DNA from 3 places in the Pantoea sp. sgz302252 genome. Region 1 is predicted to be linked to each of the others. Evidence: predicted binding sites of a transcription regulator. Region 1 holds the regulator's gene; each other region holds the start of a gene.

Region 1 (4,290 bases):
GAAAAAATAAAAGAGGCTGATACAGAGACGGCATTTGATCCTTATATAGAGAAAAGAACTGGTATTACAGCTTATCAATTCATGAAAGAGAGTGTAGACCGTTTGATTCTTATAGCTGAAAAAATAACTGTTGAAGATCCTAATGATATAGAGTCACGTCTTCACGGTAATTTTGTTAACAAAACGGATAGGAATGATGCTTCAGCTAACGTTACGGCCGATCAGACATATCTCTTGAATCCTGTATTTTACAATAGCACGCTGCGTATAAATATATGTCAAAATTTTGTATGCAAGCCGCTTACAGGAAAAAACTCCAGGGTATCTACACTTTGTCATGAACTTTCCCATTTTTATCGAAATGGTGCACAAGGTGAATATGGAGGGATGGGTACCGATGATATGCCAACTAAGGGAGGTTTTAATAATAATAAATCCTATGTGAAAAATGCTGATGCATTAAAAATTGAGCACAGTCAGTATGTGTTTAAAAATGCATATAATGTTGAAAGATATTTTGAGTTGACATCAGTTAGTGAAGATGTGTAGGGATAGTAGCATTTATAGATAACCGATTGGAAGCGGTATGTTTATCTGGAATGTTTTAATTGATCATTGAATAGTGGGTTGTGCCATGAATAATAATTCATATTTAATAAAAATAACAGCGGCGCTAATGTGTACCCTTCACTTTTCGTGTGCGCTTGCAAGTGAAGATGTTATTCTCCAAAAATACACATATGGATATCCTTATTCCAGTGAAGGACGGCGTAATAAGGCAATGACTGATCCTTTGCCTGGTGCGGATTTAACCCTGGATGGAAAGGTTGGGAAAATATATTCTTACTATAGTTTGAGCGAGGAAGGAAATAGCGTGATGCAAAAAAAGAAACATATTTATGCTCATCTTTTAGTTCAGAATAGAGGTCATGATATTGTTGCTAAGGTTGGTTTTTATAACCGAAGCCATCAGACATATTATATCCATAAAAGTAGGCTTGCTATAGATGATCCGGAGTTTTACCCTTTATATGGTCATGCATTTTCAATAGCTTCGGATGGCGTGAGTTCATATTACCTTGGTCATCGATGGCATTTTGATGATGAGGTTAATGAAAGTAGAGATGGATGGGAGGAAATTCCAGCAAGAAAAATTTATTCATTTACAATTAAATTGAACGCTGCATATGCATTCTTGCCAGGGAGACATCATTACAATATAGGTTCCTTAGAGTATTCTATCGTCAATAAGCAATGGTTTGTTGATCAGGAAATATACAAAAACCTCTTTTCAATTCTTGCGTTGACTTACTTTGATTGCCAGGTGAAAAAGGATGAACCCTATGTTCTGAAAGTTAATGAGTTGTGTACTTTAGATGATTCTTCTGACATTAGCATAGGAGAGTTTTTATATAATTTAGATTTTCATGGCTTTGATCCCAATAATTATTTTGAGATAAGAACTAATCAGATTGTGATTGACATAGATGGAGATAAGCTAACATCGCCTTATGATGACACTGAGGGTGGTGGTCGATGAAGAGAAAAATATTTAATGCTAAACAAAATATTTATGTAGGTAAGTGAAATGAAAAATATAATAATAAATGGAAAGAAAAACCCACCAGCACATCTCTGCTGGTGGGTTTTATACTACGGATACTGATTATTTATCAGTATCGTCGTGTGCATGTTCATCTTCACGGCAGTCGCCTTCTGCGCAGTGACCGTAAAGATACAAGCTGTGGTTGGTCAGACGAATGCCGTGTTTAGTGGCGATTTCGCGCTGACGCGCTTCAATGGAATCATCACTGAATTCAATCACCTTGCCACAGTCGAGGCAAATCAGGTGATCGTGATGATGTTGTTGTGTCAGTTCGAAAACAGATTTACCGCCTTCGAAATTGTGGCGGGTGACAATGCCGGCGTCGTCGAACTGGTTCAGAACGCGATAAACCGTTGCCAGACCAATTTCTTCGCCCATGTCGATAAGGCGTTTATAGAGGTCTTCCGCACTGACATGGTGATTGTCCGGCTCCTGAAGCACTTCCAGAATTTTTAAACGAGGAAGCGTGACTTTCAGGCCGGCCTTCTTCAATGCGGTATTGTTGTCAGTCATGCGGAATCAGTCCTGTTGCTATACGATACACTTCCTTATCAGGAAGCATTACTAAGAATGAATTCAGGATAATGCGTCTCATTATAGAACTGTCAACCTTAAATGAAAACCGCAATCCCTGAGCAAAGTATGCTTTTCAAAAACGAGGCGTCCGGCAAAGCGAAACCTCAGACCTCGTCAAAACAGTGGACATTGTACAGACATGCGGCCAAAAGTTAAAAATTTGTAGCGATTAATTTGATTGCTTTTAGCTATTAATGTCACACAACCTATCGCTAATACGGCGCAACGCAGGCGCTGCGCCGTCACCCAATCAGGCGTTTTTAATCTCTTCGAGGTGCAGCTCTTCAGAAATCTGCTTAACCCATTTCTCAACACGCTCTGCGGTCAGTTCTGGTTGACGGTCTTCGTCAATCGCCAGACCGACGAAGTGATCGTCATCAGCCAGGCCTTTAGAGGCTTCAAAATGATAGCCCGCCGTTGGCCAGTGGCCGACGATAGTTGCGCCGCGTGGTTCAATGATGTCCCGGATTGTGCCCAGTGCGTCACAGAAGTACTCTGCGTAGTCTTCCTGGTCACCGCAGCCGAACAGCGCGACCAGCTTGCCGTTGAAGTCTACCTCTTCCAGCGTTGGGAAGAAGTCGTCCCAGTCACACTGCGCTTCACCGTAATACCAGGTCGGAATACCCAGCAGCAGAATATCGAACCCTTCGAGATCTTCTTTGCTGCTCTTGGCAATGTCATGCACTTCAGCAACGTCTTTCCCAAGCTGCTTCTGAATCATCTTCGCGATATTTTCGGTATTGCCGGTGTCGCTGCCGAAGAAAATGCCTGTAATTGCCATGAGTAAAATAACCTCTTGAAACGTATTGAAATGGTGGTGGAATGTTGCCCACAGATAAAGGCAATGATAGCAGGAGGTGAAGTGCGCGGAAACAGCAAACGCGCTGGACTGCACTCTCTGCTACATGAAAGTGACGTTTTGCTGGATTTTCAGACAAGTTCCTGGCGATGCAGAGCGGCCAGTTGTTGCATCAACATCTCTTCGATGAGTTCGCTGCGGCTCATGTTTCTGGCGTCAGCCAGTTCATTCAGCGCATCAACGGCGTCGTTATTGAGCTTCAGCTCAACTCGCTTGAGACCTTTACTCTTGTCACGTTTAAGCTGATTACGCTTATTAATGCGTAACTGTTCGTCGCGTGAGAGCGGATTGGTTTTCGGCCTTCCCGGGCGACGCTCATTTGCGAACAAATCTAATGTCGTTCGGTCCGTTTGTTCTTTTGCCATGATTCAGAGTGACTTCGGGGAAACAAGCCGCCGGACGACAGGCCCGGCGCAGATAGCGCGCAATCATACATCAGCGAACCCCACACGCCAACGCCGTGAGCCACATTGGCGTGCGGTCGCTCGCATTTTAATCATTCAGCCAGATATCGGCGAATGGCGCGGAGCACAGCGTCCGGTTTTTCGGCATGCACCCAGTGTCCTGCGCCTGCAATAATATGCGCTCGGGCTTGCGGGAACTGAGAGAGCAAATCATCGCGATACTCTGGCGTGACGTACGGTGAGTTTCCGCCAGGAATGAACAGGGCAGGGTGATCCCACGCAGGAACAGTCTGCCAGCCAACAATATTGGCATACTGATCCCACAAGACGGGCACGTTAAAGCGCCACGCGCCCTCGACAAACGACTTCAGCAGAAACTGAATCACGCCTTCTTCATTAAGATGCTCGCGCATCACTTCAGCGGCTTTTTGACGCGTTGCCACGCCCGCTTCGGTCACGGCGTTAATGGCCGCAAAAATCTCATCGTGACGACGGACGTGATAATCCACGGGGGCGATGTCGATAGCGACCAGCTTATCCACGCGATTCGGCGCTAACGCCGTGAAGGCCATCACCGCTTTTCCGCCCATTGAATGACCCATCAGCGTGGCTTTTTCAATGTTATGGGCATCAAGGGTGTCTAAAAGATCCTGAGCCATCGCGGAATAAGTCATTTCAGATGAACGCTCTGACTGGCCGTGATTGCGCATATCAACTTGCAGGATGTCATGGTCGCTCACGAGGTCTCGGGCGAGGATCCCTAAGTTATCCAGACTCCCAAAAAGGCCGTGTACCAGGACGATGGGAGAATTATTGTGCGGGTTTTGTGCAGTTTGCGCTCGGGT
Region 2 (4,290 bases), on a different contig from region 1:
TTTGCCTCGCCGCAGCAGGCGGTGGCTGTGGCCGATCGCTACCCGCAAAATGTCTTTGCGGAGCACACGCATGAGTTTTGCGAGCTGGTTCTGGTGTGGCGCGGCAACGGGCTGCATATTCTGAATGATCGTCCATATCGTATTACTCGCGGCGATCTCTTTTATATCCGTGCGGAAGACAAACACTCCTATGCGTCCGTTAACGATCTGGTTTTGCAGAATATTATCTACTGTCCGGATCGCTTTAACCTGAACCTCGACTGGGCCGCCCATATTCCCGGCCTGAACGGCACGACCTGGGCTCCCCACTGGCGTATTGGCAGCAATGGCATGACACAGGCCCGTCAGGTGATCACCGCCCTGGAACAGGAAGGCTATAAAAGCTGCCCGCATTCCAATGAGATGGCTGAACTGCTGTTTGCCCAACTGGTGGTGATGCTGCGCCGCCATCGTTATGCCACCGACAATCTTGCCGCCACCGAGAGCGAAGCGTTGCTCGATAAATTGCTTACCGCGCTGGCGGGTAGCCTGAATAAACCTTTCATGCTGGATAAATTCTGTGAGCAGCAGGCCTGCAGCGAGCGCACGCTACGTCAGCAGTTCAGGACGCAAACCGGGATGACCATCAACCACTATTTACGCCAGCTGCGAATCTGCCACGCACAGTACCTGTTGCAGCATTCAGAATTGATGATCGGGGAAATTGCGATGCACTGCGGCTTTGAGGACAGTAACTACTTTTCGGTGGTGTTTAATCGGGAAGTGGGGATGACGCCAGGTCAGTGGCGTCATCGTAACAAAACAGCGGCGTAATCAGTTCGCCATGCCCAGGCCGACAATGTTGGCAGCAATGATAATGACCACACAACCGAGGCTCAGCACACCCACCGGACGACGACCTGCCGACTTCCACTCTTTCAGAATCAGCCCAACCAGACCGCCACACAGCACGTAGAAGCTCATGTGCAGCATCCAGCTCATGTAGTCATACTGCGCCGGAATGCTTGCGTGACCCCAGGCGTAGAAGAAGAATTGCAGATACCACATCAGGCCAGCCAGTGCGGAAAACAGGATGTTGCCGATGATCATGCGTTTTGCCAGCGAGAAGTCGGCTTTTGCGGACAGGTTCGACTTGGTTGCCAGGCGAATAAAGCAGAAGCCGAGATTGATAACCGCACCGCCGCCCATGATCACCACATAGCTTGGCAGGGCGACGTACAGGGGATCAACGCCGAGTGCCGCAGCAGCTTCATGCATGGGTTTCGCCGCGTTCATCGCAAAAGACATGCCGGCAGAGAAAATCCCGCACATCACGGCCAGCAGCAGGCCTTTCTTCAGGTTGAATTCTTCCGCCTTGATGCCCATTTTGCGTTCTTTGAGCTGCCCCGCACGGGTCACAATGCCCACGCCAATGACGGCAACCAGCACGCCGAGCAGCGTCATACGACCGCCTTCGGTGCCGACCAGAACGTGAAACTCGCCATTAAGGATTGGCGTCATTAGGGTGCCGACAATCAGCGTGATGCCAATCGCTATCCCAATGCCCATCGACATGCCGAGATAACGCATGGTCAGGCCATAGTTGATATTGCCGATGCCCCACATTGCGCCGAATAAAAAGACCGGCAGCAGAGTGGAGGCGCTGAAAGATCCGTAGTAGGCCCAGAAATCCGGCAGCAGTATGGCGCTGATGGCCCACGGCAGAATAAGCCAGGAGACAATACCGCCAATGGACCACATGGTTTCCCAGGACCAATTTTTGACTTGCTTGAACGGGGCATAGAAACAGGCTGCACTGGCGGCGCCTATCAAATGCCAAAAGATACCCATCGTAATCGCGTGACTCATTTTTTAACCTCAACGTTTTACATCGATGAATCATTCATCTGAGGTGATGAGTGTAAAAATCAGCCACTTGATTAACCTTCAGACCGTTGCCGTGTAACGCCAAGACCTGGCAAAAAGCGCGTGTTCACCTTGAGCGGGCTCACAAAATCAGCCACATAACCAATTGTTATAACCTTATTAAAATTACGGCATTGATAAACATTTTCAATATCATTTAAATAACTATAATGAACCAACTGATTACGCGGCGTTAACACTCGGCCGCCCGATAATAAATGGAGATGAATATGAGTTATACACTGCCATCCCTGCCGTACGCGTACGATGCTCTGGAGCCGCACTTCGACAAGCAGACGATGGAAATCCATCACAGCAAACACCACCAGGCTTACGTGAACAACGCCAATGCTGCGCTGGAAAGCCTGCCAGAATTCGCTAACCTGCCGGTTGAAGAACTGATCACCAAACTGGATCAGCTGCCAGCAGACAAAAAAGGCCCACTGCGTAACAACGCCGGCGGTCACGCTAACCACAGCCTGTTCTGGAAAGGCCTGAAAACCGGGACCACCCTGCAGGGCGACCTGAAAGCGGCTATCGAAAGCACCTTCGGCTCTGTTGAGAAATTCAAAGAAGAGTTCGAAAAAGCGGCGGCAACTCGCTTTGGCTCTGGCTGGGCGTGGCTGGTTCTGAAAGACGGCAAACTGGCTGTCGTTTCTACCGCTAACCAGGATTCCCCGCTGATGGGTGAAGCGATTTCTGGCACCTCCGGTTTCCCAATCCTGGGCCTGGATGTGTGGGAACACGCTTACTACCTGAAATTCCAGAACCGTCGCCCGGACTACATCAAAGCGTTCTGGAACGTGGTCAACTGGGATGAAGCTGCTGCACGTTTCGCGGCGAAAAAATAAGGCGAACTGACGCCTGTCGTTGCCTGCGGGCAAACAAAACCCTGCTGAACTCAGCGGGGTTTTTTTATGCCTGAAGGCCAGGATGTGACAAATATCAAAATTAGAAACATTGATCCCATAAATATGAAATGACGTTTTAATTTGTACGTAAGATCACTGTTCTCATCATTCATAAGGATTATTGTTTGCGCCGACGCTCCTTGAGCGCGATTCGGCGCATGAAAAGCGAAAAAAATAGCAGAAACAATACGTTTTACGGGTGGTGGAAATGCAAATCAAACGTGCAATTGAAAAAATTCCTGGTGGCATGATGTTGGTTCCTCTTTTTCTGGGAGCGTTGTGCCATACCTTCTCACCGGATGCGGGTAAATATTTTGGCTCGTTTACCAACGGGATGATTACCGGTACCGTTCCTGTTCTTGCCGTCTGGTTCTTCTGCATGGGGGCCTCAATAAAACTCAGCGCCACGGGCACGGTTCTGCGTAAATCAGGCACGCTGGTGGTGACTAAAATCGCGGTGGCGTGGGTTGTTGCCGCCATTGCTTCGCGCATTATTCCCGAGCATGGGGTTGAAGCAGGCTTCTTCGCTGGGTTGTCCACGCTGGCGCTGGTGGCGTGTATGGATATGACTAACGGCGGTTTGTACGCCTCCATCATGCAACAGTACGGCACCAAAGAAGAGGCTGGCGCGTTTGTGCTGATGTCGCTGGAGTCAGGCCCGCTGATGACGATGATTATTCTCGGCACGGCAGGGATTGCCTCTTTTGAACCGCATGTGTTTGTAGGCGCCGTGTTACCGTTCCTGGTGGGTTTCCTGTTGGGTAACCTTGACCCGGAACTGCGAGATTTCTTCGGTAAAGCGGTACAAACGCTGATCCCGTTCTTTGCGTTTGCGCTGGGTAACACTATCGATTTGGGCGTCATTGCGCAGACTGGCGTGTTGGGTATTCTGCTTGGCCTGGCAGTGATTGTGGTGACAGGTATTCCGCTGATTATTGCCGATAAGCTGATTGGCGGCGGCGATGGCACTGCCGGGATTGCGGCTTCCAGTTCGGCAGGTGCCGCAGTGGCAACGCCTGTGCTGATAGCCGAAATGGTGCCAGCCTTCAAACCGATGGCGCCGGCAGCGACTTCACTGGTGGCGACATCCGTTATCGTGACGTCGATTCTGGTGCCGATCATTACCTCAATCTGGTCACGTAAAGTGAAATCGGCGGCGATTGGGATTGATGTTCGCCACGCCGTGAAATAACACGGTTGAGATAATGAAAGGGCCTCGAATGAGGCCTTTTTGCTTTAGTGAATTCCAAACAGCTTATCGACCTGCCTTAACTTTTCGGCAGTGAGTACGCCGCCAGCGTGACGTGATATCGGCGTGCAATGCATGTCGCATTTTGCGCAGTTAACGTGCAAAAATAGGGGCTAAAGCGATGGGGCAGGAGAAGGGAAGATGCATTATCCGGTGGAAGTGTTTACAGGGCGAGTCAGCGATTACGAAGGTAGCCGCCCAAGTGCGATTGCGAAATTGCAGGTT
Region 3 (4,290 bases), on a different contig from region 1:
AAGCCAGAGCAACTGACCGACGCGAAAATCGCGAAAATTCGCCAGTTGAATGACATCGCGTTAAGCCGTGGGCAAAAGCTGTCGCAAATGGCACTGGCCTGGGTTCTGCGTGACGACAAAGTGACGTCGGTGCTGATCGGTGCCAGCAAAACAGCGCAACTTGATGACGCCGTTGGCATGCTCAAACAACGCCAGTTTACGCCGCAGGAGTGCGCCGCCATTGATGTCATTCTGAATAGCGCAAATTAGCACCATTTTTAGCAAAAAGTGCTGTGACCAGTTATTTAGGAGTTGCTCCAATCTTACAGGGTTGTAACGCCCCGTAAGATTGCGTTAACAGGCCCACCGAGGCTTCGAACGTAGGAGAGAGAAATGTTCAGGTCACTGATTCTGGCTGCGATACTTCTGGCAAGCGCCCCACTAGTGGCGAATGCAGGCGAACTCACCCTGCTGCCATCTGTGAAATTACAGATTGGCGATCAGGATAATTACGGTAACTACTGGGACGGCGGTCGCTGGCGTGACCACGATGACTGGCGTCGCAATTACGAATGGCGTGATGCTCGCTGGCATCGCCATGATAACGGCTGGCACCGCGGCTGGGATAAACGCAAAGCCTATGAGCGCGGCTATCGCGAAGGCTGGAACGACCGCGACGATCACCGCGGCGGCTGGGGTCGTGGCCCAGGCCGGGGCGATCATGGGCACGGACATCGCCATTAATTCCTCAACGATTTTTGCCCGGTGACGAGTGCCCGGTGGCGGCTTCGCCTTACCGGGCCTACAAACGGCATCGAGCCATCGTAGGCCCGTGCAAGCGCAGCGCCGCCGGGCAATTACCCTACAAACCTAATAACGTGCCCACCAGCAACCAGCCATTCAGCGTGACCACCAGCACCACGATTGCCCAACCCGCCCGTTTCACCCATAGCGTGTTCACCAGGTCACCCATCAGCTTTTTATCACTGGTGAACAGCAGCAGCGGCACCAGCGCCAACGCAATCCCGAAGCTCAGCAAGACCTGGCTCATCACCAGAATACGCGTTGGGTCGAGCCCCATCAGAATCACAATAAACGACGGCAGCATGGTCACAACCCGGCGGAACCACAGCGGTATGTGGAAGCGGATAAACCCTTGCATCACCACCTGTCCGGCAAGCGTTCCTACCACCGTGGAGGAAAGACCGGCGGCAATCAGGCTCAGGCCGAAAATGGTCGCCGCCGCGTGATTCAGCAGCGGTTCAAGCGTCAGATAGGCTTCATCAAGATCGGCCACGCCGGTGTGACCGTTGAAATGGAAAGCAGCCGCTGCGGTTGCCATCATCGCCAGGTTCACAAAACCCGCAATGGTCATAGCAATCGCCACATCCCAGCGGGTCGCGTTATAGCGTTCCTGCCGCGTACCGTCATGCAAATGCTGTGTCAGCGAAGAATGGAGATAAATAACGTGCGGCATAATGGTGGCGCCCAGCACCCCGGCGGCGAGGAAAACCGCCTCAGAATTGGGTAGAGAAGGCAGCACCATCCCTTTCGCAAGCGGTGCAAGCGCTGGCTGGGAAAAGACAAGCTCGACAATATAGGCCGCAGCGACAAACAGCAGCAGCCCGCCAATCACTTTTTCCAGCGGCTTTTGCCCCCGGCGTTGCAGCATCAGGATCAGGAAGGTGGCAATCCCGGTCAGTACAGCACCCTGAAGGAGCGAAATCCCCAGAATCAGCTTGAAACCAATCGCGGCGCCAATAAATTCCGCCAAATCCGTCGCCATGGCGATGATTTCTGCCTGAACCCAGTAAAACCAGACCAGAGGACGCGGATAGTGATCGCGGATTTGCTCTGCCAGGTTTTTGCCCGTGGCAATGCCGAGTTTGGCGGAGAGAACCTGAATCAGCATCGCCATCAGGTTAGCCCACACGACGACCCACAGCAGCTGGTAGCCAAAGCTGGCTCCTGCCTGAATATTAGTGGCAAAATTGCCCGGATCGATATACCCGATGGCGGCAATGAACGCAGGCCCCATTAATGCAAGTCGCATCTTGTGCGCTGCGCGACTGCTGCTACTCTCAACGCGACTGTTTGTCATTTTCTGCCTCTGAAATATAGCCTTTGCTATGTTTTATGCTATCAAAATGAGAATGATTATCAAGTTCATTTGGTGAGGTGATAATGATTTCTCTGATAGACAGAAACGATAGCCGTATCCAGCCATGTTTGCGGGTAGGTGGAGCGCCGGGTTGCCCCTTAGTCAGACTAGTACAAAAAGATAACTTTTAACACCTTTACATAACATAACGGAAATGTCTGATGGATCACCTTTTTTGAGATTGCTCACAGGTTCTAACTATAGTGCGGCACAGATCTCGTTTTCTTTCACCTTGTTGCATAGAATGTGCACGGAAACTTAACCTGCCTCATATTTGGAGCAAATATGGACCGCGTTCTACACTTTGTCCTCGCGCTTGCGGTGGTTGCGATTCTGGCGTTGCTGGTCAGCCATAACCGTAAACAGATTCGCATTCGCTATGTTGTTCAACTACTTGTCATTGAAGTCCTGCTGGCCTGGTTCTTCCTGAACTCAGATATCGGCCTCGGATTTGTGAAAGGATTCTCCGAGATGTTCGAAAAACTTCTCGGTTTCGCCAATGAAGGGACAAATTTCGTCTTCGGTAAAATGAACGATGAAGGTCTGGCATTCTTCTTCCTGAAAGTGCTTTGCCCTATCGTGTTCATCTCTGCACTGATTGGTATTCTGCAACATATCCGTATTCTGCCGATTGTTATCCGTGCTATCGGTACCGTGCTCTCCAAAGTCAACGGTATGGGTAAACTGGAGTCATTCAACGCGGTAAGCTCCCTGATCCTCGGTCAGTCTGAAAACTTCATCGCCTACAAAGATATTCTCGGCAAGATGTCCCGCAACCGCATGTACACCATGGCGGCGACGGCGATGTCTACCGTGTCGATGTCTATCGTCGGTGCTTACATGACGATGCTGGACCCGAAATATGTGGTTGCGGCGCTGGTTCTGAACATGTTCAGCACCTTTATCGTTCTGTCCATCATTAACCCGTATCGCGTTGAGCAGAGCGAAGAGAACCTGCAGATGTCTAATCTGCACGAAGGTCAGAGCTTCTTTGAAATGCTGGGTGAATACATCCTGGCAGGCTTTAAAGTGGCAATTATCGTCTCAGCAATGCTGATCGGCTTCATCGCGCTGATCGCGGCCCTGAATGCCCTGTTCGCGACCGTGACCGGCTGGTTCGGCCACAGCATCTCCTTCCAGGGGATTCTGGGCTACATCTTCTGGCCAGTGGCCTGGGTGATGGGTGTTCCTGCCGCTGAAGCGCTGCAGGTCGGCAGTATCATGGCCACCAAAATGGTCTCCAACGAATTCGTTGCGATGATGGATCTGCAGAAAATCGCCAGCACGCTTTCCCCGCGCGCAGAAGGCATTCTGTCCATCTTCCTGGTGTCCTTCGCCAACTTCTCTTCCATCGGTATCATCGCCGGTGCGATTAAAGGTCTGAACGAAGAACAAGGCAACGTGGTTTCTCGCTTCGGCCTGAAGCTGGTCTACGGTTCTACGCTGGTGAGCGTGCTTTCAGCGTCTATCGCCGCACTGGTTCTGTAAGCCAGGCAGAGGTGAAAAGCCGGGAGTGAATAGCTCCCGGCTTTTTTTATTTTACCAGCTCACTGAGCGGGCGAGGTATACCAATCAAATAGCCTTGCAGATAATCCACCCCGAGCCGGTACAACAACTCGCGCTGCGCTTCCGTTTCGACATACTCTGCTACCAGAGTGAAATTCTTGACCTTCGCCAGTTCGCATATCGATTTGACGATCATTTCATCCACCACGTCCGTGGTGATGTTACGCACGAAACTGCCGTCGATTTTAACGATATCCGCCTCAAGGCGCTTCAGCCGCTCGTAGTTCGCGTAGCCCGTGCCAAAATCATCAATCGCTATCTGGCAACCAAATTCCCGCAGACGCTGAATGTTCAGCACGCTGTTTTCAGACCCCGCAAACGCCTGCTGCTCGGTTATCTCGATAGTCACATTTTTCGGCGAAATGGCGTATTGGTCGAAGAGATCGATAATCTTGTTGGCACTCTCTTTTTGCATCAGCGTGAACGGCATCAGGTTCACAGAAAAATGCTCGCCGGGTAACGCTTGCATCGCTTTGAATAAGGTCTCAACCACCAGCAGATCGAAGCGTTTGCTCAGGTTGAATTGCGCAATAATGGGGATGAATTTATCCGGGGTCACTAACTGCCCGTCAAAACGCATACGC

The links. The regulator Fur, encoded in region 1, represses iron uptake genes when iron is present. The targets are predictions, from matches to a motif close to ATAATAATGAGAACNACTATCAA.
Region 2: sodA (superoxide dismutase [Mn]) is a predicted target of Fur. The motif match lies at 2,040-2,062, and genes of this name have one in related genera.
Region 3: ACLW56_RS06145 (Nramp family divalent metal transporter) is a predicted target of Fur. The motif match lies at 2,121-2,143, and genes of this name have one in related genera.

What each region holds. Positions count from the first base shown of each region.
Region 1 covers NZ_JBLFJW010000035.1:54,759-59,048, reverse strand. The annotation lists gene ACLW56_RS21240 (hypothetical protein) at 1-549, shown strand, start outside; gene ACLW56_RS21235 (hypothetical protein) at 635-1,540, shown strand; gene fur (ferric iron uptake transcriptional regulator) at 1,667-2,119, opposite strand; gene fldA (flavodoxin FldA) at 2,433-2,963, opposite strand; gene ybfE (LexA regulated protein) at 3,113-3,406, opposite strand; gene ybfF (esterase) at 3,538-4,290, opposite strand, start outside.
Region 2 covers NZ_JBLFJW010000015.1:64,056-68,345, forward strand. The annotation lists gene rhaR (HTH-type transcriptional activator RhaR) at 1-813, shown strand, start outside; gene rhaT (L-rhamnose/proton symporter RhaT) at 814-1,848, opposite strand; gene sodA (superoxide dismutase [Mn]) at 2,136-2,756, shown strand; gene kdgT (2-keto-3-deoxygluconate transporter) at 3,025-4,008, shown strand; gene yiiM (6-hydroxyaminopurine reductase) at 4,207-4,290, shown strand, end outside.
Region 3 covers NZ_JBLFJW010000006.1:7,567-11,856, forward strand. The annotation lists gene mgrA (L-glyceraldehyde 3-phosphate reductase) at 1-249, shown strand, start outside; gene ACLW56_RS06140 (DUF2502 domain-containing protein) at 373-723, shown strand; gene ACLW56_RS06145 (Nramp family divalent metal transporter) at 842-2,080, opposite strand; gene ACLW56_RS06150 (NupC/NupG family nucleoside CNT transporter) at 2,426-3,628, shown strand; gene ACLW56_RS06155 (EAL domain-containing protein) at 3,675-4,290, opposite strand, start outside.